2 regions of the Bacillus sp. PK6-013 genome follow, and region 2 is predicted to be linked to the other one. Evidence: riboswitches for the same ligand, from Rfam matches in the RefSeq annotation. Region 2 holds a riboswitch; the other holds the start of a gene.

Region 1 (16,368 bases), 1.6 Mb from region 2:
TTTCTTAACAACAGGAATCCACATTTCACCGAATACTAAGCCGTTTCGCTGCCCCATCTCAACCGTTGCATTCGGCCCGCCAACATAGGCAAAATTCTTTGCTTCCGGCAAGACTTGACCGAAGGCAATGCCAGTAAGCTTATTACTCAACTCATCAGCCGTCTTCCCTTCCCCTTTAACAACCAGGTATTCCCCCTTAGGAAATTGGATAACTCTGGTTTCTCCTGCCACCGACGCCTCTGCCTCTGTCATCACGCCAGCATAATGCATCATCTTGTTGTTTACCGCTTCGTTCACGGCAAAAATATAGTCATTTGTAGCTATGGCTTTTAAAGTGTCAAGCCTTCCATCTTGTTTGACGGCCGCCCAAAAGTCTGCCTTTTCCTTATTTATGCCAGCAGAATCTGTGTAATCGCTCTCAAGCTCCGTTCCAATACCAAAAACGGTAAAGCTGTCTTTTTCCTCCAGCGTGTAATTTTTCATATTCAAAACCTTCCTTTTTTTTAAATAATCAAATGATTTGTCTTTTCACTTGATGCGTTTATAATAACCTTAAATCATGTCAAAAAATGATACTGTTTAGGAGGCCCCGATGAAAAAAGTTGAACGGATTAATATCATCATGCGGTATATCAACAACCGCGCCCACTTTACAATTTCTGAAATCATGCAGGAATTTCACATCTCTCGTTCGACAGCTATCAGGGATATCAGGGAAATTGAAGCTATGGGGATGCCGCTTGTTGCTGAAGTTGGAAGGAGCGGGGGTTATTTTGTCATGAACCACTCTGTCCTGCCTGCTGTTCGCTTTACCGATCATGAGATTAAAGCTCTTTTTATCGCTTTTATGGCTACAAGAAATCAACAACTCCCTTATCTAAAGAGCCGTCAGTCTTTAGCTGAAAAATTACTGGGCCTTATCTCAGAAAACCAGCAAGAGGCCCTGGTTTTTTTAAATCGAATCTTGCTTTTTGAAGGGACAAACCCCAATAATCCCGACCTGCTTGAGCTTTCAGATCTCCCCCATCCCATGTTAGAAAAACTCATCCAGCTCCTTCTTTTGGATAGCTATTTATTGATTACCATCAAAGAAGAGAAGGTAATAAAGACTTATCCCATTTATCTTCTGCACCTTTATCATGAAAAAGGCCTTTGGCTGATTGAAGGCTTTGACTTAAAGGATGAAAGGAGGAGGATTTTCCCTGTGGACAATCTTACCAATGTCAAACCATACGCTGTGAAAAAAAGAATAAGTAAGAAAAAGATTTTAGAGAAACTAGGTAAGCAGGAAGAAGTAATCAACCTTGTCCTTGAACTTGGTCCACAGGCGATTGCCCAATTCAAAAAATATCATCCTTTAAAAATTTCAATTTCCTATACGAATCCTTATCAAACCGCAGCCATTCTAAAGACTTTTATCAATGTGAATCATCCCGAAGAATTGTCCGAAATAACAAATTGGCTGCTTTTCCTAGGTGAAGATATCAAGGTCAGGGAAGTACCAGAAGAAGTATTAGAAGGTTTACAAGAGAGATTATGCTTATTCTGCCCATGAGCAGTGCCAGTTAAACCCCAATTTTCGAAAGGATTCCGTAATAGAAGCTGATTTATAAACCAGGTGAAAATATTGTCGCTAGTATAGGTGAGTTTAAGAATACTAGCGTTAACTATAAATAGGACCATTGACAAATCACTCAACCTCTATTAAAATTAAAAGTTATCCGATAGTAATTATCTCTATCGAAAAACTCAATACATGCAAGCTATGATTGCTGTGGGTCGCACTACAGCAGGAGCAGCTTCTGGAGAGACCGCGGAATTCTGCGGCGCCGAAGGGTTCACAATCTCAGGCAAAAGGACAGAAGAGTACCGAATATGTATTTGTCGTGCTGATGATTGTCAGCGGCACAAATATATTTTGATATTCTTATGACCGCGAGATTGGAGGACATCCAATCTCTTTTTTTATGGGCTTTTTTACTGCTCGTCGTTCACTAGAGAGGTAAGGAGGAGTTTGATGTGGAACAGCGGGAATTAAAGAGGGACTTATCCAATCGGCACGTACAGCTTATCGCTATTGGCGGGACGATTGGCACCGGGTTGTTTTTAGGCTCCGGTAAGGCGATTCAATTGGCGGGTCCTTCTATCATCTTTGCGTATTTCATTGTAGGTATTGCGCTTTTTTTCGTGATGCGGGCGCTGGGAGAATTGCTGTTATCTAAAGCGGGTTATCAATCGTTAACCGATATTGCCGAGGAGTATCTGGGGCCGCGTGCGGCGTTTGTCACCGGGTGGACCTATTGGTTTTGCTGGATTATGACGGCTATGGCGGATGTGATTGCCGTCGGTGTCTATGTGAAATATTGGTTTGATATTCCGCAGTGGGTCCCTGCACTTATCTGTTTACTCATTTTATTAGGGCTCAATCTGTTGACTGTCAAGCTTTTTGGAGAATTGGAATTTTGGTTCGCTTTAATAAAGGTGATCACGATTCTTGCGTTAATTGTCATCGGTGTTATTTTGCTGGTGATCGGGTTTAAGACGCATACAGGAACGGTTTCGGTTACCAACCTTTGGGCGCATGGCGGTTTGTTTCCAAACGGATTTTCAGGCTTTTTGCTTTCTTTCCAAATGGTGATCTTTGCATATGTCGGTGTGGAATTAGTAGGTGTATCGGCGGCGGAAACGTCGAACCCGAAAAAAAATATTCCATCGGCTATTAATAAAATTCCTTTACGGATTTTATTTTTCTACGTCGGCGCGCTTATCGTCTTATTATGTATTAACCCTTGGATGGAACTGAATGCAGCGGAAAGTCCTTTTGTGAAAACCTTCAGCTTAGTCGGCATCCCGCTTGCCGCGGGAATCATTAATTTTGTTGTATTAACGTCAGCCGCGTCTGCTTGTAACAGCGGGATGTTTTCAACAAGCCGGATTCTGTACAATTTAAGTAAAATGAAACAGGGCCCGGCCAATTTTGCGAAGCTGAATAAAAACCATGTGCCGAGTCACGCGTTATGGGTATCAACCATTGTCCTGTCAGCAGGAGCGCTATTAAGCAAACTGATACCGGAACAAGCCTTTGGGATCGTGACAACCATCAGCGCGATTTGTTTCATATGGGTGTGGGGTGTGATTCTTGTCAGCCATATTAGATACAGGAAAACCCGTCCGCACTTACACGCAGCATCAACATTCAAAGCGCCATTCGCGCCGTTTATCAATTATGTTGTCCTGGCGATGTTTGCGGTCATTCTCATGATTATGCTGTATGCGGATGCGACTCGCCCGGCCTTGCTGCTGACTCCTCTATGGTTTATTGTATTGTTTATTTTATTTTGGATGAAAAAAAACAGGACAAAAAGAACATGATGAGTCAAATTAAATCTCTTGAAAAAGACGGTGTACTGCATGCAGTATGCCGTCTTTATTTTTGATTAACCGTTTCCTTTTATAGGTTTATATTTAATGTAGACATGAGAACGAGAGGAATGGAGTCATGGAATACAATTCATACATGAATGGACAATCGCAATATCCCGCTTGGTCCTATCCGTACAATTTGATCATATGGAAAGCGTTTGTCGGCCATGATGTGAAGTCCCATTTATATGGGTTATAACATAAAAAAGCGCCATACTGCCGTTTAAGCAGCATAGCGCCTTTCGTGTTAGTTCCGGATCAAATAATCAAACGCCCCTAATGCGGCATTTGCCCCCGATCCCATTGAAATAATGATTTGGTTATATGGTCCGTCTGTGCAGTCGCCGGCAGCGAATAGGCCAGGGATGGTTGTTTCGCCGCGTTTGTCGACTGCGATTTCGCCGATGCGGTTGCGTTCGACGGTTTTAGGGAGCCATTCCGTGTTCGGCACAAGACCGATTTGGACGAAGACGCCTTGGAGCTCGACGTGTTTTTCTTCTCCTGTTTCACGGTCAACGTAAGTGATGCCGTTTACGTTTTCATCACCCGTGATTTCTTTTGTTTGGGCGTTTTTCACGACAGTCACGTTAGGGAGACTGTAGAGACGTTTTTGCAGAACTTCGTCTGCTTTCAGCTCCGGTGCGAACTCAAGAACAGTCACGTGGTTGACGATACCTGCAAGGTCAATCGCTGCTTCGATACCGGAGTTCCCGCCGCCGATGACGGCGACGTCTTTGCCTTCAAACAACGGTCCGTCACAGTGAGGGCAGTATGCGACACCTTTGTTTTTGAACTCTTGTTCGCCAGGTACGCCGATATTGCGCCAGCGTGCGCCAGTTGACAGAATGACGGTTTTGCTTTTCAGAACAGCGCCGTTTTCGAGTTCAAGATGGAAAAGATCTTTTTTCTCGAGACCTTTTGCGCGTTGCAGGTTCATGACGTCGATCTCGTAATCCTTCACGTGTTCTTCAAGGCTTGCCGCAAGCTTCGGCCCTTCGGTGCGCTTCACGCTGATGAAGTTCTCGATGCTCATCGTGTCAAGGACTTGGCCGCCGAAGCGTTCGGCAACGATTCCTGTGCGGATGCCTTTGCGCGCCGCATAGATTGCTGCGCTTGCACCGGCAGGTCCGCCTCCGACAACGAGTACATCGAACGGATCTTTATCAGAAAGCTCAGATGCATCTGTGCCGCTGCCCATTTTCGCAAGAATTTCTTCAAGCGTCATTCGGCCGCTTCCAAAGGATTCGCCGTTCAAGTATACGGTCGGCACAGCCATAATGTTTTTGCTTTCGACTTCTGACTTGTATGCCGCACCATCGATCATCGTGTGCGTGATGTTCGGGTTGAGCACGCTCATCATGTTCAATGCCTGCACAACGTCCGGGCAGTTGTGGCATGTGAGGCTGATATAAGATTCGAAGCGGTATTCGCCGCTGATGTTCTTGATTTGATCGATGATTTTTTGATCGACTTTCGGCGGTCGGCCGCTTACTTGCAAGAGTGCCAGCACCAAAGATGTGAATTCGTGACCGAGCGGAACTCCGGCGAATGTGACGCCTGTTTCTTCTCCGGCACGATTGACGCTGAAGCTTGGCGTTCTGTCGAGCTGCGCCTTTTCAACAGTGATTTTTGATGACATGGAAGCCAGCTCTTCTACAAGAGCCAGCATATCCTTAGAGACACTGTCATCGCCTGTACTGACTTTAAGGACGATGTCATTTTCAATCATCTGCATGTATTGGTTTAATTGTGCTTTGATATTTGCTTCAAGTACCAATTGAATGCACTCCTTAGATTTTGCCTACTAGGTCAAGGCTTGGTGTCAGTGTTTCAGAACCTTCTTCCCATTTAGCCGGGCAAACTTCGCCTGGGTTTTGGCGGACGTATTGAGCCGCTTTTACTTTGTTGATCAGGGTGCTTGCATCACGGCCGATACCGCCTGCGTTAATTTCAACAGCTTGGATCACACCGTCCGGATCGATGATGAATGTTCCGCGGTCAGCAAGACCTTCTTCTTCGTTCAGCACTTCAAAGTTGCGGGAGATCGTTTGAGACGGGTCGCCGATCATCGCGTAAGTGATTTTGCCGATTTTCTCAGAGCTATCATGCCATCCTTTATGTACGAAGTGAGTGTCTGTAGAAACAGAGTATACTTCGACACCAAGTTCTTTTAGGGCAGCATATTCGTTTTGAAGGTCTTCAAGCTCAGTCGGGCAAACAAATGAGAAATCTGCTGGATAGAAGCAGAAAATGCTCCATTGGCCTTTTAGATCTTCGTGTGTAACATCGATAAACTCACCGTTTTTGTAAGCTTTCGCTGCGAATGGTTGTACTTCTTTTCCGATTAGAGACATAATATCGTCCTCCTGAATGTAGTTTAAGAGAAATAAAAATTGTAAACTTTATTTCTCTGTAATTATTATAATTATATACAAATTATCAAGTAATAAATATTTTTTGTCAAGGGGAAAGCCCGTTAATTTTTTGTTAAGTATTTCAGCTAAAGAAAAGAGTTGGAGTTTCGTAACTTTCATATAGTATGATTGGCACAAATGGTAGAGTAGTGAGAATGAAGAGTCCTAATTGAAAACGAAAAGCCGTCGGAATGACGGCTTCTTTGGCTAAACTCCTTTATATGCGGAACGGTAAATCTCAGCAAGCTCCGAAACGAGCGGCAGCTTCGGATTGGCTGTCGTACACTGATCTTCAAAGGCGCGTTCGGCCATGAGATCCACTTTGCTTTCGAATGCGGCAGCATCCACGCCGTTTTGTTTAATGCTCATCGGAATTTTAAGCTCTTTGGCGAGCGAGATAATCTCCTGGATCAGGCTTTCAACGCCTTCTGCAGTTGTTTTTGCAGGCAGGCCGAGCGTTCTGGCAATCTCCGCGTAGCGCTGATCGGCTATGAAGTGGCTGTATTTAGGAAATGCCGTGAACTTTTTCGGCTTTTCTGCATTATAGCGGATCACGTGCGGCAGAAGGATGGCGTTTGCCCGTCCATGAGCGATGTGAAACTCCGCGCCAAGCTTATGGGCTAAGCTGTGGTTGATGCCAAGGAAGGCATTGGAAAACGCCATTCCGGCAATCGTTGATGCATTATGCACTTTTTCGCGGGCCAGCTCGTCGCTGCCGTTTTTGTATGCTCTAGGCAGGTATTCGAAGATCAGCTGGATGGCCTTCATGGCCAAGCCGTCTGTATAGTCGTTAGCCATGCACGATACGTATGATTCAATTGCGTGTGTTAATACGTCCATTCCTGTGTCAGCCGTAATATGTTTCGGCACGGTCATGACAAATTGCGGGTCAATGATCGCGACGTCCGGCGTTAATTCATAGTCGGCCAGCGGATACTTCGTATTCGTTTCTTTGTCTGTAATGACAGAGAATGACGTGACTTCAGAGCCTGTGCCTGATGTCGTCGGGATCGCGACGAATTTTGCTTTTTCGCCCAGTTTCGGGTATTTGACAATGCGCTTGCGGATGTCCAGGAATTTTTGCTTTAATCCAAAGAATTCAGCATCCGGGTGCTCATAGAACAACCACATTCCTTTTGCGGCATCCATTGCAGAACCTCCGCCGAGGGCGATGATGACATCCGGCTGGAATTTGGCCATCATGTCGACGCCGTTCATCACCGTTTCGATTGAAGGATCAGGCTCGACATCAGAAAAAATTTCACAATGAACGTAATCCGGGCGCCTTCTTAAGTAGTGTAGGACGCGGTCTACATATCCGAGTTTCACCATCCCCGGATCAGTCACAATCAACGCTTTTGAGATGTCAGGCATTTTCGCTAAATATTGGGTTGCGTGTTTTTCAAAATAGATTTTTGGAGGAACTTTAAACCACTGCATATTGACATTCCTTTTCGCCACTTTTTTCGTGTTGATTAAATGAACAGCTCCAACGTTTGACGAGACGGAGTTTCCGCCATATGTGCCGCATCCGAGTGTTAAAGAAGGCATATAGGCGTTGTAAATGTCGCCGATCGCCCCTTGTGACGACGGTGCATTGACGATGATCCGCCCGGCTTTCATCCGTAATCCGAATTCTTTAACGGCTTCTTGATCGTTCGTATGAATTACCGCCGAGTGGCCGGTTCCACCGAACGCGAGCATGTCTTCGGCGCGTTTTAATCCCTCTTGAATTCCGCTGACTTTGTAGCACGCTAAAACAGGGCTCAGTTTTTCCCTGGAAAGCGGGTAATCCGGACCTACGCCTTCTAATTCGGCGATGAGGATTTTTGTATCTTGAGGCACTTTGACACCGGCCATTTCAGCGATTTTGAATGCCGGCATGCCGACGATATCAGCGTTTACCGCGCAAGTATTTTCATTGATGACCAATTTCTCGACCTTTGATTTTTCGGTTTCATTTAAGAAATAGCAGTTGTTTCTTGTCATTTCGACTTTGACGTCTGAGTAGATGTCTTTGTCTATGATGACGGCCTGCTCTGATGCGCAAATCATGCCGTTGTCAAATGTTTTGGATAAGATCAGATCATTGACGGCTTGCTTCAGGTTGGCAGACTTCTCGATGTAGCACGGAACGTTTCCAGGTCCGACACCAAGGGCCGGTTTTCCGGAGCTGTACGCTGATTTCACCATGCCGGCGCCCCCTGTTGCGAGGATCAGGGAAACGTTCGGGTGGGTCATTAAGGCTTGAGTTGCATTCAGCGAAGGCGTTTCAATCCATTGGATACAGTTGTCTGGTGCTCCTGCTTTGACGGCTGCGTTCCGAAGGATTCTCGCCGCTTCGCGGCTGCATTTTTGGGCCGATGGATGGAAAGCAAACACGATAGGGTTTCTTGTTTTGATCGCTATCAGGGACTTGAACATTGTAGTGGAAGTAGGGTTGGTCACCGGCGTCACCCCGGCGATGACACCGACAGGCTCCGCGATTTCAATGACTCCGTCGTGTTCGTTTTCATTGATGATGCCCACTGTTTTATCGTATTTGATATGATGGTAGACATACTCTGTGGCAAACATGTTTTTAATGATTTTATCTTCATAAACGCCGCGCTTCGTTTCTTCGACGGCAAGTTTGGCGAGAGGCATGTGCTGATCAAGGCCGGCAAGCGCCATCTGTTTGACGATCTCATCAATCTGCTCCTGATCAAAGCTGCGGAATTCTTCCAATGCCTTTAGGCCTTTTTCGACTAGCTGATCAACCATGGTTGAGGCATTTTGCTTTTGTTTCATTTCCTTTTCTTCGATTGCCATTGTAAACCCTCCAGTGAATGAATAGGAATTTGATTACAACAGGATGTTCAGGGATGAATGATGCGGACATTGTTTGTGAAACATTTCACAAGTGGAGTTAAAAAATTTTATCCCTGAAGCGAATATCTGGTTTATTTTGGTATCAGTCCTCCTTTTCTGTGGCTGAATTTATCATATCACGAATTTGAAGTATGAGTTTGTGAAATGTTGAACAAAGTATGAAATTCATTCTTGAGTAAAATAAGAATGCACCCCGAGGTCTGGGGTGCAGCTTTTAATACCAGTCCGTATGAAACACGCCTTCCATATCCGTCCGCTCATACGTGTGAGCGCCGAAATAATCGCGCTGCGCCTGCAGCAGGTTTGCGTTTGAGCGGCCCGTCCGGTAGCCGTCGTAATAGGAGAGGGCGGTGCTCAGGCACGGGAATGAGATGCCTGAGCTGATGCCTTCGCAGACGACCTTTCGCAAGCCGGACTGGTATTCTTTTAGTTTTTCAGCGAAGTCAGGTGCGACCAGCAGGTTGGACAGGTCCGGCTGTTTGTCGAAAGCTTCGCTGATGAGATTTAAAAATTGTGCGCGGATGATGCAGCCGCCGCGGAAGATGAGGGCGATGTCCTTTAACGGCAGGTTCCATCCGTTCAGGTCAGACGTCATTTTATATTGAGCGAAGCCTTGGGCATAGGCGCAGACTTTCCCCATGTATAACGCCTGTCTGACGCGGTCGATCCACACGTTCTGATCCAGGGGCCGTTCTTCTGTTTCAGGGCCGGCCAATACGTTTTCGGCAGCTGTCCGTTCGTCTTTTAATGATGACAGGTAACGGGCAAACAGGGATTCCGTGATAATCGATGATGGAATGCCGTTGTCGATGGCCTGCAGGCTCGTCCATTTGCCCGTGCCTTTTTGGCCGGTTTTGTCGAGGATGACGTCGATGAGCGGAGCGCCCGTTCGCTCATCCTTTTTCCTCAGGATCTCTGCCGTGATTTCGATTAAATAGCTTTTCAGCTCTCCTTGATTCCACGTGTCGAAAATGTCAGCGATTTCATCTATCGGCAAAAGAAGCTTTTCTCTTAAAAATGTATACGCTTCAGCGATAAGCTGCATGTCTGCGTATTCGATGCCGTTGTGCACCATTTTGACAAAATGCCCCGCGCCTTTTGGACCGATGTAGACACAGCATGGATATCCTTCTACTTGGGCGGCGATTTTTGTGAGAATCGGAGCTGCTTTTTCGTAGACGTCCCGATCTCCGCCGGGCATAATGGATGGGCCTTTTAAAGCGCCGACTTCGCCGCCGGAAATGCCGATTCCCAAGTAGCCGATACCTTTCGCTTTCAAACTGTCATATCTTCGTTCCGTATCTTCGTAGTGGGAGTTGCCGCCGTCCATGATGACATCCCCTTCTTCAAGCAGAGGAACGAGCGAGTCGATAACAGAATCAACCGGTTTGCCTGCTGTGACCATAAGAAAGATTTTTCTCGGTTTTTCTAAAGACTGTACGAAATCTTCAAGTTCATAGTACGGCTTGACTGTTTGGCCTCCCGTTTTTTGGACGAGTTGATCGGTTAAATCCCTTGTGTAGTTATAGACGGCGACTTGTTCGCCTTTGCTTGCCATGTTCAGGGCGATATTGCTCCCCATGACTCCCAAACCTATGACACCGATTGTATTGCGCATGTAATACCTGCTCCTTCATTTAAGACTTTTTTATACAAATAGGCTTAACAATAAAGTAAATCCTAATCCGGCCACCGCGATAATGGTTTCAAGCAGTGTCCAGGTGGCAAATGTTTCTTTCATGCTTAGTCCGAAATACTCTTTGAACATCCAGAAGCCTGCGTCATTGACATGGGAAGCGATTACACTTCCGGCCCCTGTTGCAAGCACAACCAGCGCAAGATTGACATCGCTTTGTCCGAGCATCGGAAGAACGAGTCCGGTTGTGCTTAATGCAGCAACTGTCGCGGATCCTAAGGAGATGCGCAGAATTGCGGCGATGACCCAGGCGAGCAAGATCGGCGACATGGCTGTTCCTTTGAATAATTCAGCTACATAGTCGCCTACTCCGCCATTGATCAAGACTTGTTTGAAGGCGCCGCCGCCCCCGATGATCAAGAGCATCATTCCGATTTGTGTAATGGCGGTTGAACAGGAATCCATCACTTGTTTGATCGGGATCTTTCTGGCCATCCCCATCGTATAGATCGCGACCAACAGGGAGATGACCATCGAAGTCGAGGCATTCCCGATTAAGCGAACCGCTGCCAGCAGGCTGTTGTCTGCAAGGCCCATCGTTTCTTGAATAAGCGTAATAACAGTCGAAATAGACATGATAATGACCGGAAGCATAGCTGTGAAGACGCTGATGCCGAAGCCGGGCGTTTCTTCAAGCTTGAACGTTTTCTGCTCACCGAGTGAAGCGATGCTGCCCATTTTCTCAAATGATTGCGGGACGATTTTTTTCGCCAGTTTCGTAAATAAAGGTCCGGCCAAAAGAACGGTTGGAATTGCAACAATGATACCGTAGAGCAGCACTTCCCCGATATTGGCGCCGAGCTCTCCCGCGATAGCCGTCGGTCCCGGATGCGGGGGCAGGAAGCCGTGTGTGACGGATAAGGCCGCCGTCATTGGAATTCCAAGGTATAAAATAGATATCTTCAATTCTCTTGAAATGGCGAATACAATTGGAATCAATAATACCAATCCGACTTCGAAGAATAATGCAACCCCGATGATAAAGGAGGCGATGACGACCGCCCATTGGATGTTTTTCTCTCCGAATTTGTTGACGAGGGTCATCGCAATGCGCTGAGCGCCCCCTGAATCCGCGATCAGCCTGCCCAGCATGGCGCCGAGCCCGAAGATCAATGCGATATGGCCGAGCGTTCCGCCAAGGCCTTCTTCAATCGTTTTGACGATGTCGTCAAGCGGCATTCCAAGCGCCAATGCAACCCCGAACGATACGATAATCAAGGAAACAAACGTATTCAGTTTTAACCCCATAATCAAAAGCAATAATGCGACAATCCCGATTGCTACGATCAGTAATGGCATGATAACGCCTCCAATTCTCCCCTATTTTTTGCTGGATAAGCTTCTTTGATAATTTGCAATTTGTGTATATTCGTTTTCAAGTGCTCGAGATAAGTTGATAAAAAGCGGCATTAATTTTCTGTATTCTTTGGCCGATTCTTCTTTCGGCGCGTGTCTGTGCGTGCTTCCGATCATGTCGGAGACGACATCGAATGAATCGATTTTCCCTGTCGCGTACAGCCCCAAAATGCAGGCTCCGAGACAAGAGCTTTCATAGCTTTCCGGCACGACGACTTCCGATTCGAAAATATCGGCCATCATTTGCCGCCATACGTCAGACCTTGCGAAACCTCCGGTCGCCTGAATTCGGGCAACTGGACCGTCCATGCATTCTGTCAACGCCAGGAAGACGGTGTACAGATTGTAAATAACCCCTTCCAATGCCGCGCGAATCATGTGTTCTTTTTTATGCGACATGGTGAGGCCGAAGAATGAACCGCGCACATCCGGATTCCAGAGCGGCGCCCGTTCGCCTGCGAGGTATGGATGGAACAGCAGTCCGTCGGCACCCGGTCTGACGCGTTCGGCAATTTTGGTCAAGACATCGTACGGATCAATGCCGAGACGTTTTGCCGTTTCGATTTCTGATGATGCAAATTCATCTCTGATCCAGCGAAGGACGATCCCGCCGTTGTTGACTGGCCCGCCGATGACCCAATGATTCTCAGTTAAGGCATAGCAAAAGATTCTGCCTTTTTCATCGGTTTGCGGTTTATCGATAATCGTGCGAATCGCACCGCTTGTCCCAATAGTGACGGCGATTTCGCCTTTTTTAATCGCGTTGACGCCGAGGTTGGAAAGCACGCCGTCGCTGGCACCGATGACAAATGGCGTTTGCGGATCAATTCCCATCATCGCCGACAGTTCCGGATTGCAGTGATGGAAAATGGCTGTTGTCGGAACGAGCTTTGATAGGTGGTCAGGTGTGATGCCTGCAATGGCCAGTGCTTCTTCATCCCAGGCCAATGTTTTGAGATTCATCATTCCCATCGCCGAAGCTAAGGAGTAATCGACGACATATTGATCAAATAACTTTTTAAAAATATATTCTTTGATTCCGATATATTTTTTTGCTTTGACAGCGATTTCAGGATGCTCGTTTACAATCCATGTGATTTTGCTTAGCGGCGCCATCGGATGAATCGGCGTTCCCGTCCGTTTATAGACATTGTGCCCGTTCATTTCTTCTTTGATTTTATGAGCCCAGCCTTCGCTTCTGTTGTCTGCCCAAGTGATGCAGGAGGTGAGCGGCTTGTCGTTTTCGTCCATCGCAATCACGCTGTGCATCGCGCTGCTGAATGAAATGAATGACGGCTGTTTGTCAGGATGCTGCTGCATGATTTTCGCCGTTGACTGGATGACGGCCTGAAAAATCTCATCCGGGTTTTGCTCAGCGGTCGAGATGTCCGGTGTGTAAAGCGCGTAGCCGATGCTTTCCTTTTGGATCACGTCCCCTTTTTCACTGAATAAAACCGCTTTCGTGCTTGTCGTACCGATATCTATGCCTAACATATAACTAGTCATTTTCTTGTTCGGCCCCTTTCGCCAGCATTTGTTGCGACAGCCACAGATCTTCAACTTTACCTTGCACGTCATCGAAATTTTGATGGAGGGATTTAAGCATCAGATCCCTGTCTTTCGTTTTGATCGCTTTGATATAAAGTTCATGGTTATCGAGAATTCGTTCAAAGTCTTCGTATTTTTCTTTTAAGCGGGCCCGCATGGATAAAAGAATAAAGCTTTCCATCACAGGTTTGAGATTGTTCCATATCATCAAAATGTAAGAATGATTGATGGAGCGGACAATCGTTTCGTGAAATAAGACGTCTTGAAATGAGAACTCGTCGGCATCTTTGTATTTGATGGAGACTTTCATCATCTCCAATATTTTGCTGAGGTCTGTTACCAGTTCGTCGACATTGGCCCGTCCAAGCCGTTCGAATACGAATGTTTCCATCACCAGACGCACATCATAAATTTCTCCAATTTCTTTTTCGGTTAAACCGATGACAACGGCGCCCATCCGTTCCAAACGGATGATTTTTTCCGATGCCAGTATTTTTAAAGCCTCGCGGATGGGAGACCGGCTCACCGAGAATTCCGCAGCCAATTTATTTTCAGATAAAATGGTACCGCTTTCAATCAAGCCGGAAATAATGCGCATTCTCAGCTCGCATGCGACGCGAACACCTGTTGAAGCTCTTGAAAGCCACTTCTCCGGATATAAAAGATTTTTAGATTGGCTCATACACTCACCTTCCTAGTTATACGAGTATACTTGTATACAAGTATGATAACGCGATTATTTTGATTATGCAAACACTTTCATTTCAAATTTTCCGAAAAATTTTTTCCATTTATAAAACGATTTGTTTTGCCAATGCGCTCGAAATACTCCACTAAAGCAAAAAAGTATAAAGGGAGCAGCTGCCCTTTATATTTTGACCATTTGTTTAACGATGAGTTTGAAGTCATGTTCGCTAATTTCTATGTGCCCAAATCGAAAGGAATAACCCCAGTGCCGTTTGTTTTTGATGAAAGAGAGGTTGGGAATGAATGGGTGGATCGGCGTTTCCCGGCATTTTAAAAAGTTGATCTTCCTTCTGTAAGGTGAGAATCCTTCTCCCGCATGAACCTTGTAAACTCTGTTATCACTCACTTCCCCTACAGCTGTAAACTTTTGATAGGGCGCATCATCTTTGAGATTTTGTTTTGGCGAGTAATAAATGATCCAATCATCGGGATTCATTCTTTTTAAAGGCGCCTCTTTTCCGTGGCAAAGTTGAGCAAAGCCTCCGGATACACCCTTCAAGACGTGATCGCGCGAAGCTACGCCGATCCAATACCTTCTTTTCATTCCATTCAGCATCCGCAAGCATCCTTGTCAGTATCCCCTTCGGTGCATGCTGACACAGGAAAATTCATTTCTCTCCATGCCGCGATCCCTCCGGTCAGCTCTTTCACTTGATAGCCTTTTTCTAATAAAAATTTAGCTGCTTTAGATGCCGTATTGCACCAGACATCCCAGCAGTACACAATGATTTCTTTATCTTTTGGAATATCCTCTAATCGATGAGGGAGATCGTGTTCAGGTATCGCTTGAGCACCTTTTATCGTCAAACTCCTGACTTCGCTTGGCCCGTTTCTTACATCTATTAAAAAATATTTTTCAGGGTGATCCTTTGAAGATTTAAAATAATCCATTGGACTAATGGTGGCTTCTAAACGTGCATTAAAAAAATCGAGTGAATTCATAGGGTATGCCTCCTAGTTTTTATACTTTTTCCATACTTTTAAAAGCAAATCTTTAAATAATTTTTTTTCATTGTCAGTCAGAGGGGATAAAACCTCATATTCTGTCTGTACTAAAACCTGTTTGCATGATGACAGTACATCGCTGCCTTTTTCAGTAAGGATTAGGCTGTATGCCCTGCGATCACTTGCGTTTTTTGTCCTTTCCACAAAGCCTGAAGCTTCTAAATGGTCAACATGGCTCACCATTGTCGTACGGTCGATCTGCAGTTGTTCAGAAATCAGTTTTTGAGAAGAAAAAGGGTTTTCTTCAATAAATACAAGTACTCCGAATTGCCTGGCATTCAAGCTATACGGAGCGAGAACATCAGCAAATTGATCCTCCATTTGCTGAAGAACCTTTCCTAGCAAAAATCCGTAAAATTGACTTAACTGTTTCAAAAATCATCACCACCTAAAATAATCACCAAACAATATAGTCAGTATAACTGATTATATTTTTGAACGCAAGCCTTCTTGTTTTCGTTTGTTAATTTAATTAATTAACCGTGGTACAATAAAACCTACGATATGGTGTAAATGGAGGATTTCACATGCAGCGTGGTACATTTCAATTAATGAAATCGGTGAACAAATCGATCATTCTTAATAAAATCAGAACTTCAGAGCCGATTTCGAGAGCCGAGATCGCCAAGGAAACAAAGATTACCCCTCCCACGGTCTCAAGCATTGTCAAAGAGCTGATCGAACAAGGGCTCGTGAAAGAAAGCACGCTCGGCCATTCGAGCGGCGGAAGGAAGCCGACAATGCTGCACATCAACACAGGTGCCTATTATGTCATTGGCATTGATGCCGGGCCTGAGACGGTGGAGTGCATCTTAACCGATTTAGCCGGAGGGATACTGCAGCGGACATCCAGCCTGCTGAAAAAACCGCTGACAAACGAGACGTTCATTGATGTTTTAAAAGAAAATGTTTATGCGATTTTGGGACGGGCCGATGTCAATCAGGAAAAGATCATCGGGATCGGCATCGCAATGCACGGGGTCGTCGATGCTGAAACGGGAATGTCACGCATCGCCCCGATTTTAAACCTAACCAATATTCCCATTAAAGATGTGCTGGAACAAGAATTCAACTTAACGGTCAGAGTTGAAAACGATGCCAGGGCGATGGCGCTTGGCGAATCGTGGTTCGGCGGCCGCGATGATGCAGGCAGTATGGCGGCCGTAAACGTCGGCCACGGTGTCGGTGCGGGGATTGTCATCAACGGAAAACTGTACCATGGAGCGGAAGGAATCGCAGGGGAACTGGGCCATATGATCATTGATATTAATGGAGAAAAGTGCGAGTGCGGCAACCGGGGCTGCCTGC
Region 2 (16,368 bases):
TCATCAATGCGATTCGATCGCCGATTCTCAGCGCTTCATCAAGATCATGGGTAATGAAAATAATCGTTTTGCCTACTGATTCATGCAAATCGAGGAGTTCATCCTGCATATCTTTGCGAATCAGCGGGTCAAGCGCGCTGAACGCTTCGTCCATCAGCAGAATGTCCGGATCATTCGTCAATGCGCGGGCAAGCCCGACACGCTGCTGCATCCCGCCGCTCAGCTGATCCGGATATTGCTGTTCATATCCTTCAAGACCGACAAGCTTTAATGATTCCATAGCTCTTATCCGGCGTTTACTTTTATCGACTTTTTGCAGTTCCAATCCGTACTCTGTGTTTTCAAGAATCGTTTTGTGCGGAAACAGAGCGAACTTTTGAAAGACCATGCTGATTTTTTTCCGGCGGATTTCCCGAAGCTGGTCTTTGGACATATTTGTTATCATGTCACCATCTATGTACACATGTCCTGCAGTCGGTTCAATCAGCCGGTTTAAAAGCCGCACCAAGGTTGATTTACCGCTCCCTGATAGACCCATGATGACAAATATCTCACCTTCATACACGCTAAAATCCGCTTGGTTCACCCCGACGGTCGCCCCGGTTTCTTTCAGAATTTCTTTTTTGGTTTTGCCATCGGCAAGCAGCTGCGTTGCTTTCTTTGTATTTTTCCCAAAAACTTTAGACACTTTTTCTACTTTTATCTTGATTGGCTTTTCGTCTGAATTCATATTTCTCCTCCCGTATGAAGCAATCTAATATACCGTAACATTTATGTAACATATGAGACAAACGGCATATTCACTGTCATTTTGTATCAAACCTTCATATTCATCGTTGTCACTCTCTACCCTTGTGAATCCTTTTAAATACTCCATAATCCTCTTCTTTTAAGGCAAATTAAACCATTATATTTGATAAAAACATTGAAACTATCACGTTTTACAATGTAATTTTTATTTTTAATTTTAAATTTGATGAATTTACTATTTAATACGAGAGAAATCCTTATCATTCAGTACATAAACCGTTTACATAAAGATGTTTTTTTCACAAAAAAAAACCGGCGAAATTGATCCGCCGGCTTCTTATCATTTTTCATAACGCAGCACGGGCTTCCGCGCAGCTTTTGTTTCATCCATGCGTTTCACAACGGTTGAATGCGGTGCTTCCTGAACGACTTCAGGCGTTTCCTCCGCTTCTTTTGCAATCTGGATCATCGTATCGATAAACGCATCGAGCGTTTCTTTAGACTCTGTTTCTGTCGGTTCAATCATGATGCATTCCTCGACATTCAGCGGGAAATAGATAGTCGGCGGATGGAAGCCGAAGTCCAAAAGCCGCTTTGCGATGTCAAGCGTCCTGACTCCCAGCTTTTTCTGGCGCCTTCCCGACAGCACAAATTCGTGCTTACAGTGCCGGTCAAACGGCAGATCGTAGTATGGAGCAAGCTTTCTCATCATATAATTCGCATTTAAAACGGCGTTTTCCGTTACTTCTTTGAGCCCGTCCGGCCCCATTGAACGAATGTACGTATAAGCTCTCACATTGATGCCGAAGTTTCCGTAGTAAGGTTTCACCCTGCCGATCGAATGCGGACGGTCATGGTCAAAGGTATAACGGCCGTCTTTTTTCACCAGCACCGGCTTCGGCAAATACGGAATCAATTCCTTCTTGACGCCGACAGGGCCTGATCCAGGTCCTCCGCCTCCATGCGGTCCTGTAAAGGTTTTGTGAAGGTTCAAATGGACGACGTCAAATCCCATGTCACCCGGCCTTGCTTTGCTGAGAACGGCGTTCAGGTTCGCTCCGTCATAGTACAGCTTTCCTCCGGCTTTATGGACGATTTCAGCCATTTCTAAAATATTTTCTTCAAAAAGGCCGAGCGTATTTGGATTAGTCAGCATTAACGCGGCTGTTTCTTCATCTACGACACGCTTTAAATCTTCAAGATCAACAAGACCGTCGTCATTCGATTTGACGGTGACCGTTTCAAATCCGGCAACAGTCGCAGACGCCGGGTTTGTACCGTGGGCCGAATCAGGTACAATGACCTTCGTCCTTTTATGATCGCCGTTTGCCTCATGGAACGCGCGGATCATCATCAGCCCGGTCCACTCGCCGTGCGCACCCGCGGCCGGCTGAAGGGTGACCTCATCCATCCCCGTGATCTCTTCCAAATGCTCGCTCAAGTCGTACAAGAGCTCCAGCGCACCCTGCACGGTCCGTTCATCCTGGAGCGGATGGATCGCAGAAAGTCCCGGGATTCTCGCGATTTTTTCGTTAATCTTCGGGTTGTATTTCATCGTGCATGAACCGAGCGGATAAAAGCCCGAATCCACTCCGTGGTTGCGCCTTGATAAAGCCGTATAATGGCGCATAATATCAAGCTCAGACACTTCGGGGAGATCTGCCGGTTCATCTCTGAGATACGCTTCGTCAAGGACGTCTGTCACATCTGTTTCAGGGACGTCAAGCTCAGGAAGGCTGTAGCCGACCCGCCCTTCTTTTGATACTTCAAAAATAAGCGATTGATCCTGATTATTCATGGCGATCCCCCAATTCATTCATGAGTGTATCGATTTCCTCTCTTGTTCTGAGCTCTGTCACGGCGATCAGCATGTGCTGTTTTAAATCCCGATATGAAGCGCCGAGATCGTAGCCTCCGATAATATTTTTCTCAAGCAGGCGTTCATTCGCTTTTTCGACAGGTTCATTGAGCCTGACGACAAACTCATTGAACATCGGCCCGTCAAACACGACTTCAAGACCGGCCCGTTTAGCTGCGTCTTTTGCGTAAGCCGCTTTTTGCAGGTTCTGCCATGCGATTTCCTTGACGCCTTTTTTGCCGAGCGCCGTCATGGCGACTGATGCGGCAAGCGCATTGAGCGCCTGGTTGGAGCATATATTTGATGTTGCTTTATCCCGTCTGATATGCTGCTCGCGCGCCTGCAAGGTGAGAACGAATCCCCTTTTCCCGTTTTCATCTTCCGTCTGACCGACGAGACGGCCAGGCACTTTTCTCATCAATTTTTTCGTGACGGCAAAGAATCCACAGTGCGGCCCGCCGAAAGCGGCCGGTATTCCGAACGGCTGGGCATCCCCGACAACGATGTCAGCTCCCAGTGCCCCGGGCGGTGTTAAAAGCCCGAGAGCCAGCGGATTGGCGGACACGATGAACATGCTTTTCCCTTTATGGGCGATCGGTTCAATGTCTTTCAGCGGCTCAATTCGCCCGAAAAAGTTAGGGTATTGGACGATCACTGCTGCTGTATCTTCGCAGACGGCTTCATCAAGAGCCGCAAGATCTGTTGTTCCGTTTTTGGCAGGGACTTCTACCACGTCGATGTACTGTCCTTTCGCATACGTTACTAAAACCTCGCGCGATTCGGGATGGACGGTTTCCGAAACGACGATTTTTTTCTTTTTTGTATGTCCTGAAGCAAGCATTGCCGCTTCGGCTAATGCCGTTCCCCCGTCATACATCGACGAGTTGCTGATATCCATGCCCGTCAGCTCGCAAATCATCGTTTGAAATTCAAAGATCGCCTGGAGCTCCCCTTGAGAAATTTCAGGCTGATACGGTGTATAAGCCGTGTAAAATTCCGACCGCGAAATCACGTGGTCCACGATGACGGGCTGGTAATGATCGTATACGCCCGCTCCCAAAAAAGAGGCGTGCATCACTGTATCTTTATTTTTAGCCGCGAGTTTCGTCAGCTCTTTTGTGAGCTCAGTCTCGGACTTTGCCTTTTTAATTTGGTATTCCCCTTTAAATTTGACGCTTTCGGGTATATCGGAGAATAGCTCTTCGATCTTCTCGACTCCAATTGCCTCAAGCATTTCTTTTTTATCCTGATCTGTAGCTGGCAGGTAACGGTGCTTCATCTTCAGTCTCCTTTCACGGCCTTGGCAAACTTACGGCTGCCGTTTGTAAAATGGGGTTTTCACGATTTTGGCTTTCAAGCGCTTATTTCTGATTTCCACTTCAACGACGGTGTCGAGGGCGCAGGCTTCTTTTTTCAGCAATGCGAGGCCGACGTTTTTCTTTAAGGTCGGCGACTGTGTGCCGGTTGTCACCTCGCCTGCTTGTTCGCCTTGATAATAGACGGCGTAGCCGTGCCTTGGAATGCCTTTATCGATCATTTCAAGGCCGACGAGCTTTCTGTCCGCTCCATGTTCCTTTTGGCTTGCCAGGACGGCTTTTCCGAAGAAGTCCGAGGCTTTGTTTGTTTTGACGGCGAATCCGATGCCGGCTTCGATCGGTGTAATATCTTTTGAGAGCTCTTGTCCGTACAGCGGCAGCTTCGCTTCAAACCTCAGCGTATCTCTGGCCCCGAGGCCGCACGGCACTAATCCCGAATCCTTGCCCGTTTCAAGAAGCAGCTTCCAAATGTAGGCTGCATCTTCACTCCGGCAGTAAATCTCAAAGCCGTCCTCTCCCGTGTATCCCGTTCTGGACACAAGCGCCTGCACGCTGCCAATCGCCGCATCATCCCTGAACGTAAATGGCTTTAACCCGGCAAGATCGCTATCTGCGACCTGTTTTAAAATCGATTCGGCCTTCGGTCCTTGAAGGGCAAGCAGCGCAACCTCGCCAGACACGTTTCGAACCGAAACGTCTCCTTCTTGGTGCTTGTTCATCCAATCGACGTCTTTGTCGATATTGGCTGCGTTAATGACGAGCATGTAGACATTGGCCGCTTTTTTATAGACGAGGAGATCGTCGATCGTTCCGCCGTCTTCATAGCACATGGCCGTATACTGGGCACCGCCTTCTTTCAGTGTCGAAACATCGTTTGTCAACAGTTTTTGCAAAAACGGAAGGCTGTCTGTTCCTGTGATTTCGACCTCCCCCATGTGTGAGACGTCAAAAAGCCCCGCTTTCGTCCTGACGGCTTCATGCTCCTCTTTAATTGAAGAAAATTGAACAGGCAGTTCCCAGCCGCCAAAATCAATCGTTTTTCCGCCATATTCCTTATAAAGGTCAAATAAAGGCGTTCGTTTAAGCATTCTGCTTCCCCCTTCGCTTTTCAAACTAAAAACAAGTTTGCCAATCATCAGAAAACAAGAAAGATTCCAACATCACCTGGATGGTTCCGCCGCTTTGGACGGCACAAAAAAGGACAGAGAAGCCCCTTTGTCAGTTCTGAGGCTCTCTGTCCTGGCACCTGAAAGTTTACTTTGCATCAAAAGCAAAGATGTCCCCTTTGGTGGTTTGTTAAAACATCATATGATACAAACTCTCTCCAGAGTTGCGTCAAGCAAGAGTTCTTTTGCCTGAGAGATTCACTGTTTCCCCAGCTTGCTCCTTCGGCGCCGCTTTAAGGTTTCCCGCTATCGGTCTCTCCCCTTGCTGTCATTCGCTCATATTCATTTCTTTTCATGGACATACTATATAAAGCTTATGATTTTTTTACTGATGATCTACAAATATCCTACCATCATCACAACAATTGGGCAACAGGAAAAATCATTAACAATTTATTATTTTAAAATAAGAATGTTCGTGTTTTGTTTATTTGTTAGTAAAATCCGTTTTTTTCACGCAATATTTTCTTTTAAAAAAGAACATTTGAATCTCAGAAGAGAAAGGCGGCATTAGTGATGAGACCAGACATTCATTTCGACAACGAGTGGCCGGAACAGTTCAAAAAGCACCTTGATGAAGACGGACCATGGGCGAATTGGGAGCTTTACAAGCTTTCCTGTGAAGTGCAGAAAAGGCTTGCGATTCCGACGTTTGAAGGCTTGCAGGCCCCTTATCACCTCCCAGGCTTCACCCCGCTTCCCCATCAGCTCGAAGTCGCCCGGAAGGTAGTCGAGCAGATGAACGGAAAAGCCATCTTGGCGGATGAAGTGGGCCTCGGCAAAACGGTCGAGGCTGGGCTGATATTAAAAGAATACATGATTCGCGGGCTGGCCAAGAAAATCTTAATCCTCGTCCCCGCCTCGCTCGTCTCGCAATGGGTGAAGGAACTGCGGGAAAAGTTTTTAATTCCGGCCGTGGAACAGAAAAAAAGCTATGTCTGGGAGCAGTGCGATGTTGTCGTCTCCTCCCTTGACACGGCAAAGCGGTCGCCGCACAGGGAGACGGTTTTGTCGATCCAGTATGATGTGGTGATTATTGATGAAGCTCACAAACTGAAAAACAATAAAACAAAAAATTACGAGTTTGTCCGCAGCTTAAAGAAAAAATATTGCCTGATGCTGACGGCGACGCCCATCCAAAACAAAATCGACGAAATATTTAATCTCGTTTCCCTGCTAAAACCCGGACACTTGGGAAATGAAAGCAACTTCAACAAAGATTATACAAAACAGATCAATTCAGCTGAAGCGCATGAACGCTTAAAGTCCCTTATCAATAAAGTCATGATCAGAAACAGACGGCATGATACCGGCATCACCTGGACGAAGCGCCATGTCGAAACCGTGCCCATTTCCTTTTCTCCTACAGAACAGGCTTTGTATGACGAGATTAAAAAGCTGAAGACAAGTCATCAGCATTCATCAAGCATGTTCTCAATCATGACATTGGAGCGCGAATGCTGTTCAAGCAGAGAAGCTGTCTATATGACGCTGAAAAACATGCTTGACCGAAAGGATCGCGAAGCGCCGGTGATCTCCGAACCTGTCATCCACCATTTGATCGAAAAGGTCAACGAGGTCGCGCAAAATTCAAAAGCGCTGAAAGTTGTTGAGCTCATTCAAGAACTCGATGACAAAGTCATCATCTTTACTGAATACAGGGCGACGCAGATTTATCTGCAATGGTTCCTCCAGCAGAACGGCATCAGTTCTGTACCGTTCAGAGGCGGATTTAAAAGAGGAAAGAAAGACTGGATGAAAGATTTGTTCAGGGGCAAAGTTCAAGTTCTGATCGCGACTGAAGCAGGCGGTGAAGGGATCAACCTTCAATTTTGCAATAAAATCATCAACTATGACCTTCCGTGGAACCCGATGCGTCTCGAACAAAGGATCGGCCGGATTCACCGGCTCGGCCAGGAACGCGATGTTTACATTTACAACATGGCAACAAAGCATACCGTAGAAGAGCATATTTTAAAACTTCTCTATGAAAAGATCCATTTGTTCGAAAAAGTCGTCGGAGACTTGGATGATATTTTAACAAAAATCGAGGTCGGCAATTTTGAAGACCACCTTCATGACATTCTCTTTTACTCCGCGACAGACGAGGAAATGAAGATTAAAATGGAAAACTTAACCTCTTTCATTTCATACGGAAATGAAGCCGTTTCAAACCAAGAACAGATCGGAGGCTAAAATCAAATGCGTCAGGAAGAAATATACCTGTTTTTAGAACGCTTTTTCATCGCAAACGGCTGCACGATCACCGACAAAAGTTCAGGCCACATGACTGTGCAGCTGACGGTTGAAGTCGATAAACAGATTATGAACAGGCCGTTTTACTGGCACTGGCTCGAAAAGACGGGCGGAGAACCTAATCCGATGAAAATCACGCTGATCACGAATGAAGACGAGGCCCCTTCCGATATCGAAGGTGAGTTTATTCATTTTGGATCACCAAGACTTTTTCAAATTTTCCAGGCCGTGCAAAAAAACGGCAAATTTATTCGCCTTTATGAGAAAATCCGTTCCGATGGAGCCCATATTTCCCTGGAACCGTGGCTCGGCATGAATGTGACGATCTCGTACCAATCCGACATGAAAAAAGATAAGCTTTTGTCTCTCGGCCTTCATTTAATCAGCGGTCAGCTGGTCGAATCGTTTCAAGAACAAATGGAGGCCCGAGATCTCTCTTCACAGATCTCTGACTACTGCTACACGATGTCGCCGTTGATTAAGCCGGAAAGCGGCATTAAACGGCTTGAGCGCTATATCGAACAGGCGGCCAGAAGCGAGCCGCTTGATTGGGCTGAAGCTTCCCTGAAACGCTGGAATAACGACCTGTCACTTTTAAACCAATTTTACGAGGATACTGAAGAAAAACCGGAGGAATACGAAATTGAGAAAAAGGCTCTCCAAACGCTTTACGAGCCTAAAATCGATATTAAAGTTCAAAACGGGGGATTATTTTATTTGCACAAAAAAAATTCAGGATAATTTTTCCGATTCGACAACATTCTTGTTTTTATTCAGTGAGCTGGACTTATAATAGAACTAAAGAGATAGGAGGAACTTTCGTAACACCATTTGGACAAGCTTGGTAAAGTGTTGAGTCTCGGGGTTTATCTTTGTTTATCACAACAGGTTGTCTGAAATACATAATGAAGTATTTTGGGGGGGAAATGTATGAATAAAGATAAAAATGAGAAAGAAGAATTGGATGAGGAGTGGACAGAACTGATTAAACACGCTCTTGAACAAGGCATTAGTCCAGAGGATATACGTATTTTTCTCAATTTGGGTAAGAAGTCTTCAAAACCTTCCGCATCAATTGAAAGAAGTCATTCAATAAATCCTTTCTGAATGTGCTATAATATCGAAAGGAAGGTGATGACATTGATTGGCCAGCGTATTAAACAATATCGAAAAGAAAAAGGCTACTCACTATCTGAACTAGCTGAAAAGGCTGGGGTAGCGAAGTCTTATTTAAGTTCAATAGAAAGAAACTTGCAAACAAACCCCTCCATTCAATTTCTAGAAAAAGTCTCCGCTGTTCTGGACGTCTCGGTTCATACCCTGCTCAATGAGAAAGATGAAACCGAATACGATGGTCAATTAGATAGTGAATGGGAAAATCTAGTTCGTGACGCTATGGCATCAGGGGTTTCTAAAAAACAATTTCGAGAATTTTTAGATTATCAAAAGTGGAAGAAAAGACAGGAAAAGGAGTAAGGGAAACATATCTTACTCCCTTTGGCATTTTTTACGCTGAATAAGCCGATTCCTCATGAACATAAAAAAACGGATCATACAGATCCGTTTTTTAAATTGCACCATTATTTATCTTCACTGTGCGCTCTTTCGTTCTCTTTTACATAACCTTTTTCATCGGCATGTTTTTTGCCGTCGATTGTCAAGCCGTTCCATTGAGTACCTTCGAATGAGAAGTCAAGCTGCACAGAATCTCCTTGATATTTGTTCTGTACCATTCTGCCGCTGGCGTCTGTTGTTTTGTCATTGACGAACTCAATCACCAATTGAACTTTGTCAAAGTCATATGGATCTTTCGGAATGCCGTCGTATTCAGGCGCCGTTTTTCCGTTGATTGTCGCTACATTGATTTTGCCATTGTCATGCAGGAACTCCGGCTCGATTGCTTTCTTCACTTTTTCGTACGCGGCCTTATCTTTTTTCGCGGACATATTGTACAGATCATAAAGGTTGGCTTCATCTAAAATGAGGTTTTTAGGATAGCCGTTTCCGCCTTCAACTCCGACAGTCAGAACGCTGACTTTAAATTGTTTCAGGAAGTCTTCCGCTGTGCTTTTTCCGCCGTTTTTCGCGTTTCCGTCAACGAAATTGCTGTAGCCAACCTGCATCAGCACTTCTTTAATCGCAAGTGATCCGTCATTTTTGAATTCGAAATCTTTAGTGAATTTGTCGCCAGGTTTTAAGTTGGACAAGTTCACTCTTGCAGATGTATCTTTCGCATTCAGGTCAAGCGTACCTGCTGCATAAGTTGCTTGAGTTGTTTCGATGTCGTTAAACGCAGCCCAAGTTCCTCCTCCTACTAATGCCAGTCCAAGCGCAGCAGACGCAACGCCTAATCCGAGTTTTTTCTTTGTACCCATTGATAACTCCTCCTTTTATAATAAGAAAATCTGTATATATGGAGACCTGAATGTTCAGGTGACCAACGAAGATTACATGGAAACTGATTGATCTTTCCCGGCGGCTTCAATTGCCTTAGTTTTTTGGTCAATCTCTCTTAAAGCCGCGGATACAGTAATCACTGCATAAAGAATCAACAAGAGTCCCGGCACGATCAGCAATATGGCTGTGCCGATCGGTTTACTTGCAAAATCCAGCAAATACCCGGCATACGGAACCGTAATGCCCGAATACTTAGCGACAACATTTTCCGCCAGCACCGGATCGGAATCAGGGTTTTGGTTATTGTCACCCTTTGTTTTAAACATGAGGTTTGATTTATTTTTTGTTATACCGATAATTCGGTGGGTAACCATGGTGTTTTCGTCTTGCATGAATGTAATGACATCTCCCTTTTTCAAAGACCCGGGATTTTCAATCTTTTGAACGGCTATCACAGAACCTGTTTTAAACTCCGGCTCCATCGAACCTGATAAAACCGTTTTCAATTGATAGCCGAAAAGCTGCGGCTCTCCGCCGGACGACTTTGTCGAAATTACGACGATGACCGCGGCGATGATGAGTGTGAAAATAATCACATATAAGATATTGCTGACCCATTTGATCACATGTTTCATGACGCTTCCCCGCTTTCTAATGAATTTTCTTCTTTTCTGTTTTCTTTATCTACGGATTCACTGCTCTTTGGTGTTTTCTCTATGTCCTGTTCAGACTTTTCCCGTGTTTCTGTCTGTTCTGTTTGCTTTGGCTTTCCTGAAGCTTTTTTAGGCGGCTTCGGTGTTTCTTCTTTGCAGTCTTGAAGCTTCATCACATTTGACCAAATAAAAGGTTTGCCCTTTTTCACATCGGGATGGCCTTCAGGCTTAATCAATTTAAAAACGTAGAGCCCTCCTTTTGCCGCCCGCTTTGACTCTATCCGGTAGATGCTCTTTTCGGCTTCTTTTTTGAACGCGCCTTTATCGATCACAGTCCCGTCCTCTAACGGTTTTTTGGCATTACCGAGTTTATGCAGCTCCCACTTCCATTCAGAGTCGGCGATTTGGCTGCCGCGGTTTTTATATTCTGCAAACAATGTCAGCGGTGCACAGACCGTTCCTTTCGTCTTTGTCTGTTTTTGAAGCTTCAAATTGCTCCCGTCCCACTGTTTCCCATCTTGAGGAAATGAAGAGGCCGCTTTCATTGTCATGCTGTATGTTTCCACATCGTGAAATGATGCGTTTGTATGCTGTGACAGCTGACTCCCCAATCCAATTAAAAGATAAATGATCAGCAGCGTTTGAAAAACGATGATGTTTTTTCCGGCTCTTTTTCGGGATCTCCTAGTTCGAGATAATCGGATCATGACTACCCTCCTAGCGAGTATGTAATGGCTTTTTTCGCTCGTTCGTTTTAAAGAACTTAATAGTTAGAGTATAAAGAACAAATGTGCCATTTGAAAACTATCAAAATAGTCGATTAAGTTCGTTTTATAGAACGTTTTCGTTTAATTCCTCAAAAAATCTCTCAAATTCTCATCTTTTTGAAAAGTTTGAAGTTCTTTATAAAGTACATAATTTCTTCTTCATTTTTGTATAAACACTGTTGACAAGGAAAAAATAGGATAGAAAGGATGATGCCCCGTGCTGAAAAATGCTATGTTATGCTCTTTTTTACTGCTTGCAAGCATTGGGCCGCTCAATGCCCATGCGGCAGCTTACGAAACAGCCCGCATGTCTAAGTGGGAAGAAAAAGCGGTTGAGGAAGCAAAAAAGAGGTATCCGGAAGCAGAAGTGCGTCTCACGAAAAAAGTATGGGATCGAAAGCGGGCGGATGAAGCGGTCAAACAATACCATGTCACATTGAGTGAAGGAAATAAAAATTTCGGAGTGTTTGTTACAATTTCATTTGAACCTGCGACACACAAAATCAACAAAGTCGTCGTTGTAGAAGAATATAAATAAGCCGCTTTGCAGTAGAAAGCGGCTTGTCTTTATTTATGCCTTTTAAAAAACATGATACAGCCAAGAGGAAGAATGCCGAACCATTGATATATCTTGGACGGCGGCTTTGATTCTTTACGTTTTTCTTTCATTTCTTTTCTTTCCTGCTTAGGCGTGTCCATATATTTTACGAGCTGTTCCGTCATATATTTAACATAATCGTTCGTTTTCATCACATCACCTCTTGGGGAGTTCTGTCAGTTGAAGTGTTGTCATACGAATCTTTTTTTATACATTCTTCATGATTCCGACACACAATTTTTAATATTCTTTCCACTGTGTGATTTTCTTAGTGCTCAAATCATATTGAAATTCAGCGCTCGTTTCTGTGCCGGAAGCTGTCGTTACCTCTATCTTCACTCGCTTGAGCCGCTGATGAGCCGGATTGACAGTATACGATATCAAGCCATGCTGTTTTTGAATTTTCTCTTTTGTCTCTTCGTGAATATGAGACAAGGCATGGAGCATTCCATTTTGGAGTAGGTTTTGCTGAATATGAAATTCTTTTGTTTGCTGTGCAAACATTCGTTGATTCGTTAATAAAACGGCTGAATGACCCGCGCAGAGCATGCAAATCACAGCTGTGAAAACAGCAGCCGGATAAATGAATCCTTTTGAATTTTTCACGTGATCACCTTTTACATATGATAGAGCGGAATGGACTTACGGTATGACTTGCCGCTTAAACTTGTCGCTTCAAGGATCAGCAGATGATCTTCAATCACAAACCTCATGTGTTTGACATGTTGCAAAAGCGGCACATGACCTTTTCCATTGACTCTTTTTCGAATAACTGTCTGATATTTCTCATAGCGAACAGCGGCACCTTGGCGATTTGTCATTTCCAATGACTGATGATCGTCGCCCGCTCTTAGATCAACCGAGTTCCTGCATTCCTTCAATATTTGCTCGGCAGTAATCGTCCATTCGCGCGGGTGAATATCCGCACCGTTTCTTTCCGGGGATAAAAACAGATGAAATATCGAGGCCATCGTTCCTGCAATGAACATATACACCATTAAGGAAACCAGTACATTAAGAAGGGTAAATCCCTTTTGACCGCAAAATGGTGAAGCAACGCCGTTGACTGTCTCTTTTTTTAATGGAGATGCATACTTCATAATCATCTCCCTGCTCCTTCCATTCAATAAAGTAAGATGTGTTTCGGTAAAGCACAGTTTCTTTAGGCTGAAACCGTCCGGTCAGTGTGTAGCGGCTGATCTTTTCATCCAATATGCGATATGCCTCTTCTTCTTTTTCAGATGCCCCGCGCTGCAAAGACAGCTGATGAACCATAGGAATCAATAACATGGTGATCATGACCCAAATGCCGAATGCGGAAACAGCTTCAACTGTTGTAAAGCCTCTATTTTTTTTGCACATTAATCTTTCCGCTTCCTAAATAGATCGTCAGTGCAAAAGAGGTGTGCTGTGTATCGATCACGATTTTCCCCCCTTGATTCGGAACTCCGCTTGGGTTAAAAGTAAGAGTTCGCTTGAGCGTCGCTTTTTTGAACACAATATGGCAACTGTATGTCCTGACCAGCTTAGGCGATGAGCCTTCGTCCGTATGCTTAATAATATAGCGGCAGCCGGCAAAATCAAACTGCACCTTAACCGTCGCATGGCGGACGAGAGCTGTCTGCTGTGCGTAAAGCAGATCCTCTTCAAGCTGTGAGACAAAGTGCTGAACAACTCTTTTTTCATAAGCGGGAGGCAGTGCGGCAAAGAGAAGAGAGAGCATAATGGAACCGATCATCAATACAGTTAGGCTTTCCAAAAGCGTAAATCCTTTTTGATTCATAACCGTCAATCAGCCTGTGCTTTGCCGTTTGAAATTTTAATTGCTTTCCCATTCGGGCACTTTAAGTTCTTCTTCACGTAACCTTCAGATTCAAGGTCCGCCCTACTCGGCGTTTTCCCGTCATGATCCATTTGATAAGCCGTGATTTGCGCTTCAACCATATTAATTAACCCTTCGCATCCTTTCTTTTGAATACTTTGATTATGCTTGGTCACATTCGGTATGGTGATCAACAGCAGGATGGAGATGACGAGCATGACGACTAACATTTCTATCAGTGTAAATCCCTTTTCATTCACAGTTCCGTCCTCCTTATAACTGGTTCATCATTTGATACATTGGCAAAAGCATAGACAAATAAAGAATTAATATCATCGCCGCTGTTAGCCCGTAAATCAATGGCTGGATCAAACCTGTCCATTTTTCTGCTTTCCGTTCAAGCCGTTCAATCAAAAATTGACTGTATGAATACAGCTCTCTGTATAAGTGTCCGTTTAATTGGCCGTGAGCAACAGCCTTCGCCAGATCATTTTCATAAAACGGATGCCCGGCCAGCATCTGCTCCAGACTCTCCCCTTGTTTCAGCCGCTTGATCAGGCGCTTCGCTTCATTTTTATGAAATGATAAAAACGGCTGGCTTTCAAATGCTTTTAAACTGTCATATACAGATAGACCCGCTTGCAAAAGATTGCTCAATTGGAGCGATAAAAAATAACTGTTGAATAGTTTGAAGGTTTGTCCCAGCAAGGGAATTCTAATGAGAAAGGTCATTTTGCCTTCTGGAGGTTTATGGCGAAATGAACACAGATAATAGAGGGATAAAGCGGCGGCAATCAACAGCATTCCTGCGATAAAAAGATAAAAATGATCAAAAACCGAAAAGATGAGGGTCGTTGCAAAAGACGTTTCAACGTTCATTGATTCATAGATCGCGGAAAATTGCGGGATGATTGCCGATTTCATAATAGAGATAATGACACAGACCGTTAAAACTAAAAACAAGGGATATCTGGCGGCTTTCTTTAGTTTTTCGGTTTGAGCGATCTTGCGGTGAAGCAGCTCTCCGCTCTGCCGAAAGGCATATGGCAAATTCCCGTGCTGTTCGGCAAAGTAAACAATGGTAACAGCATCCTTATGAAATGAAATCATTTCAAGCACTTGAAACACAGGTCGCCCTTCTGTCAGCTTCTCCATCGCAAATGTCAGATCTGCTCTTCGCCTTTCATTCAATTGCAGTTTCAGCATACTTAAAGCATCCAAAATCGTATATCCGCTCTTCATCATGTCTCCGAGTTTTTTCAGAAGGTCCGCCTGTTCCCGGACGGGCCACTTCATTTTAATCTTCATGGCCTATCCAGCGTTCATAAGTATTCGACGGCAGATATCCGAGTGCTATTCCCTTCTGGATCAGCGTTTTCAAAGTTTCTGTTTTTATGTCACCGCACCTGCCTTTTGCTTCTTCGATGCAGAGATTGAGGCTTTTTCCGTACAAAAGCTCGAAGACGCTTGCTCTTCTCACAGGCCTCGACAATCTGCAATATAAAGAGCAGCTGTCGCCGCAAAACGGGCAGACGAGACCGACGAGGCGCTGGGCGCTGATTGCGACCAGTGTTTGTTCAATTTCTGTCATATCAACGCCGAACTCGAGCAGCCTGTATATTGCGCCTTTGGCATTTTTCGCATGCATGCTCGATAAAACAAGGTGTCCTGTCAAAGCTGCCCTGACTGCGATTTGGGCTGTTTCGGCATCGCGAATTTCCCCTAGGATGATCATGTCCGGATCGTGGCGAAGCACCGCCTTCAACCCCGCAGAATAAGTCATGCCAGCTTTTTCGTTTACTTGCACTTGCAAAATGTTTTCGCTTCTTGATTCAACAGGGTCTTCCAAGGTAATGATATTTCGCTTAAAATGCCGCTTAGCGTATTCAATTAAAGAATAGAGTGTTGTCGTTTTCCCCGAGCCTGTCGGACCGGTGAACAGAATTAATCCGTGGGAATGCTTCAGAAAAGACAGCAGCTTGAATGTTGCACTCGGAAACAATGAGAGCTTTGTGAGCGGCTTGCTGCTCATCTTGGGAAGAAGCCTGATGACCAAGCTTTCATCATGGATGGTGGGCAGAGTGGACATTCTTAAATGAACGGGCTGACGGTTGATATAAAGAGTTAAAGCTCCGCTTTGCGGCAGCCGTCTTTCCCCAATATCCATCGAAGAAAGGAATTTAAAGTGAGAAATGAGCCTTGAGCACTCATTTCTCGTTAATCTGTCTTTTTGAAAAAGTTCATCATCAATCCTGAAGCGGACCACCGCCTCCTTTTCACCGGGAACAATATGAATGTCTGACGCCTTCATTCTATATGCCTCGTCAATTAATCTTCCGCTTAATGATTCAATCGTGTACAAACCATTGCGCCTCCTTTCTAAGCGCAGTTTATACGAAAAACATCGGAAGCATCAAATCCTTAAAAATCGCAAATCAAGCTGAATACGAAGCAAAAACGGAATTTCGAATACCGATTTGACTATTTTATTCAGCTTCCAACTGCTGAAATGAGATATTTAAACCTTCTCTTCAGCCTTGCCGTTTTCACGGATGCAAAAGCCTTTATTGCAAAGCGCCTTAGCAAGGCTCTGTTCTGTGTTAATATGCGAAAAATCCATCCCAAGCTTCACAACTGTTTGGGCAATCTCCGGTCTCAAGCCCGAAAGAACCGTCTCAACGCCAAGTAGTTTTGTGCTGTCTACGACTTTGAACAACTGGTAGGCAACCATCGTATCGACGACAGGAACACCGGAAATATCAATAAACAGATGCGAGAGATGAAG

What was found. Region 2 has a riboswitch for glycine ahead of gcvT (glycine cleavage system aminomethyltransferase GcvT). Riboswitches for the same ligand answer to the same signal wherever they lie in the genome.
Region 1: another riboswitch for glycine. It lies ahead of M1E03_RS00350 (amino acid permease); the one in region 2 lies ahead of gcvT (glycine cleavage system aminomethyltransferase GcvT).

What each region holds. Positions count from the first base shown of each region.
Region 1 is NZ_CP096417.1:57,292-73,659, forward strand. Features, by position in the region: gene M1E03_RS00340 (GyrI-like domain-containing protein) at 1-483, opposite strand, end outside; gene M1E03_RS00345 (helix-turn-helix transcriptional regulator) at 593-1,555, shown strand; glycine riboswitch at 1,793-1,872, shown strand; gene M1E03_RS00350 (amino acid permease) at 2,020-3,372, shown strand; gene ahpF (alkyl hydroperoxide reductase subunit F) at 3,671-5,200, opposite strand; gene ahpC (alkyl hydroperoxide reductase subunit C) at 5,214-5,777, opposite strand; gene adhE (bifunctional acetaldehyde-CoA/alcohol dehydrogenase) at 6,045-8,648, opposite strand; gene gnd (decarboxylating NADP(+)-dependent phosphogluconate dehydrogenase) at 8,923-10,326, opposite strand; gene M1E03_RS00375 (GntP family permease) at 10,357-11,703, opposite strand; gene gntK (gluconokinase) at 11,725-13,266, opposite strand; gene M1E03_RS00385 (GntR family transcriptional regulator) at 13,259-13,990, opposite strand; gene M1E03_RS00390 (EVE domain-containing protein) at 14,177-14,611, opposite strand; gene M1E03_RS00395 (rhodanese-like domain-containing protein) at 14,605-14,997, opposite strand; gene M1E03_RS00400 (MarR family winged helix-turn-helix transcriptional regulator) at 15,010-15,381, opposite strand; gene M1E03_RS00405 (ROK family transcriptional regulator) at 15,588-16,368, shown strand, end outside.
Region 2 is NZ_CP096417.1:1,641,256-1,657,623, reverse strand. Features, by position in the region: gene opuAA (glycine/proline betaine ABC transporter ATP-binding protein OpuAA) at 1-730, opposite strand, end outside; gene gcvPB (aminomethyl-transferring glycine dehydrogenase subunit GcvPB) at 1,091-2,548, opposite strand; gene gcvPA (aminomethyl-transferring glycine dehydrogenase subunit GcvPA) at 2,541-3,887, opposite strand; gene gcvT (glycine cleavage system aminomethyltransferase GcvT) at 3,918-5,012, opposite strand; glycine riboswitch at 5,258-5,362, opposite strand; gene M1E03_RS08475 (DEAD/DEAH box helicase) at 5,607-7,286, shown strand; gene M1E03_RS08470 (YqhG family protein) at 7,293-8,087, shown strand; gene sinI (anti-repressor SinI) at 8,277-8,453, shown strand; gene sinR (transcriptional regulator SinR) at 8,487-8,822, shown strand; gene tasA (biofilm matrix protein TasA) at 8,927-9,721, opposite strand; gene sipW (signal peptidase I SipW) at 9,794-10,378, opposite strand; gene tapA (amyloid fiber anchoring/assembly protein TapA) at 10,375-11,103, opposite strand; gene M1E03_RS08440 (YqzG/YhdC family protein) at 11,381-11,701, shown strand; gene M1E03_RS08435 (YqzE family protein) at 11,731-11,913, opposite strand; gene comGG (competence type IV pilus minor pilin ComGG) at 12,002-12,367, opposite strand; gene comGF (competence type IV pilus minor pilin ComGF) at 12,379-12,867, opposite strand; gene comGE (competence type IV pilus minor pilin ComGE) at 12,776-13,123, opposite strand; gene comGD (competence type IV pilus minor pilin ComGD) at 13,107-13,544, opposite strand; gene comGC (competence type IV pilus major pilin ComGC) at 13,550-13,843, opposite strand; gene comGB (competence type IV pilus assembly protein ComGB) at 13,857-14,891, opposite strand; gene comGA (competence type IV pilus ATPase ComGA) at 14,881-15,945, opposite strand; gene M1E03_RS08395 (STAS domain-containing protein) at 16,102-16,368, opposite strand, start outside.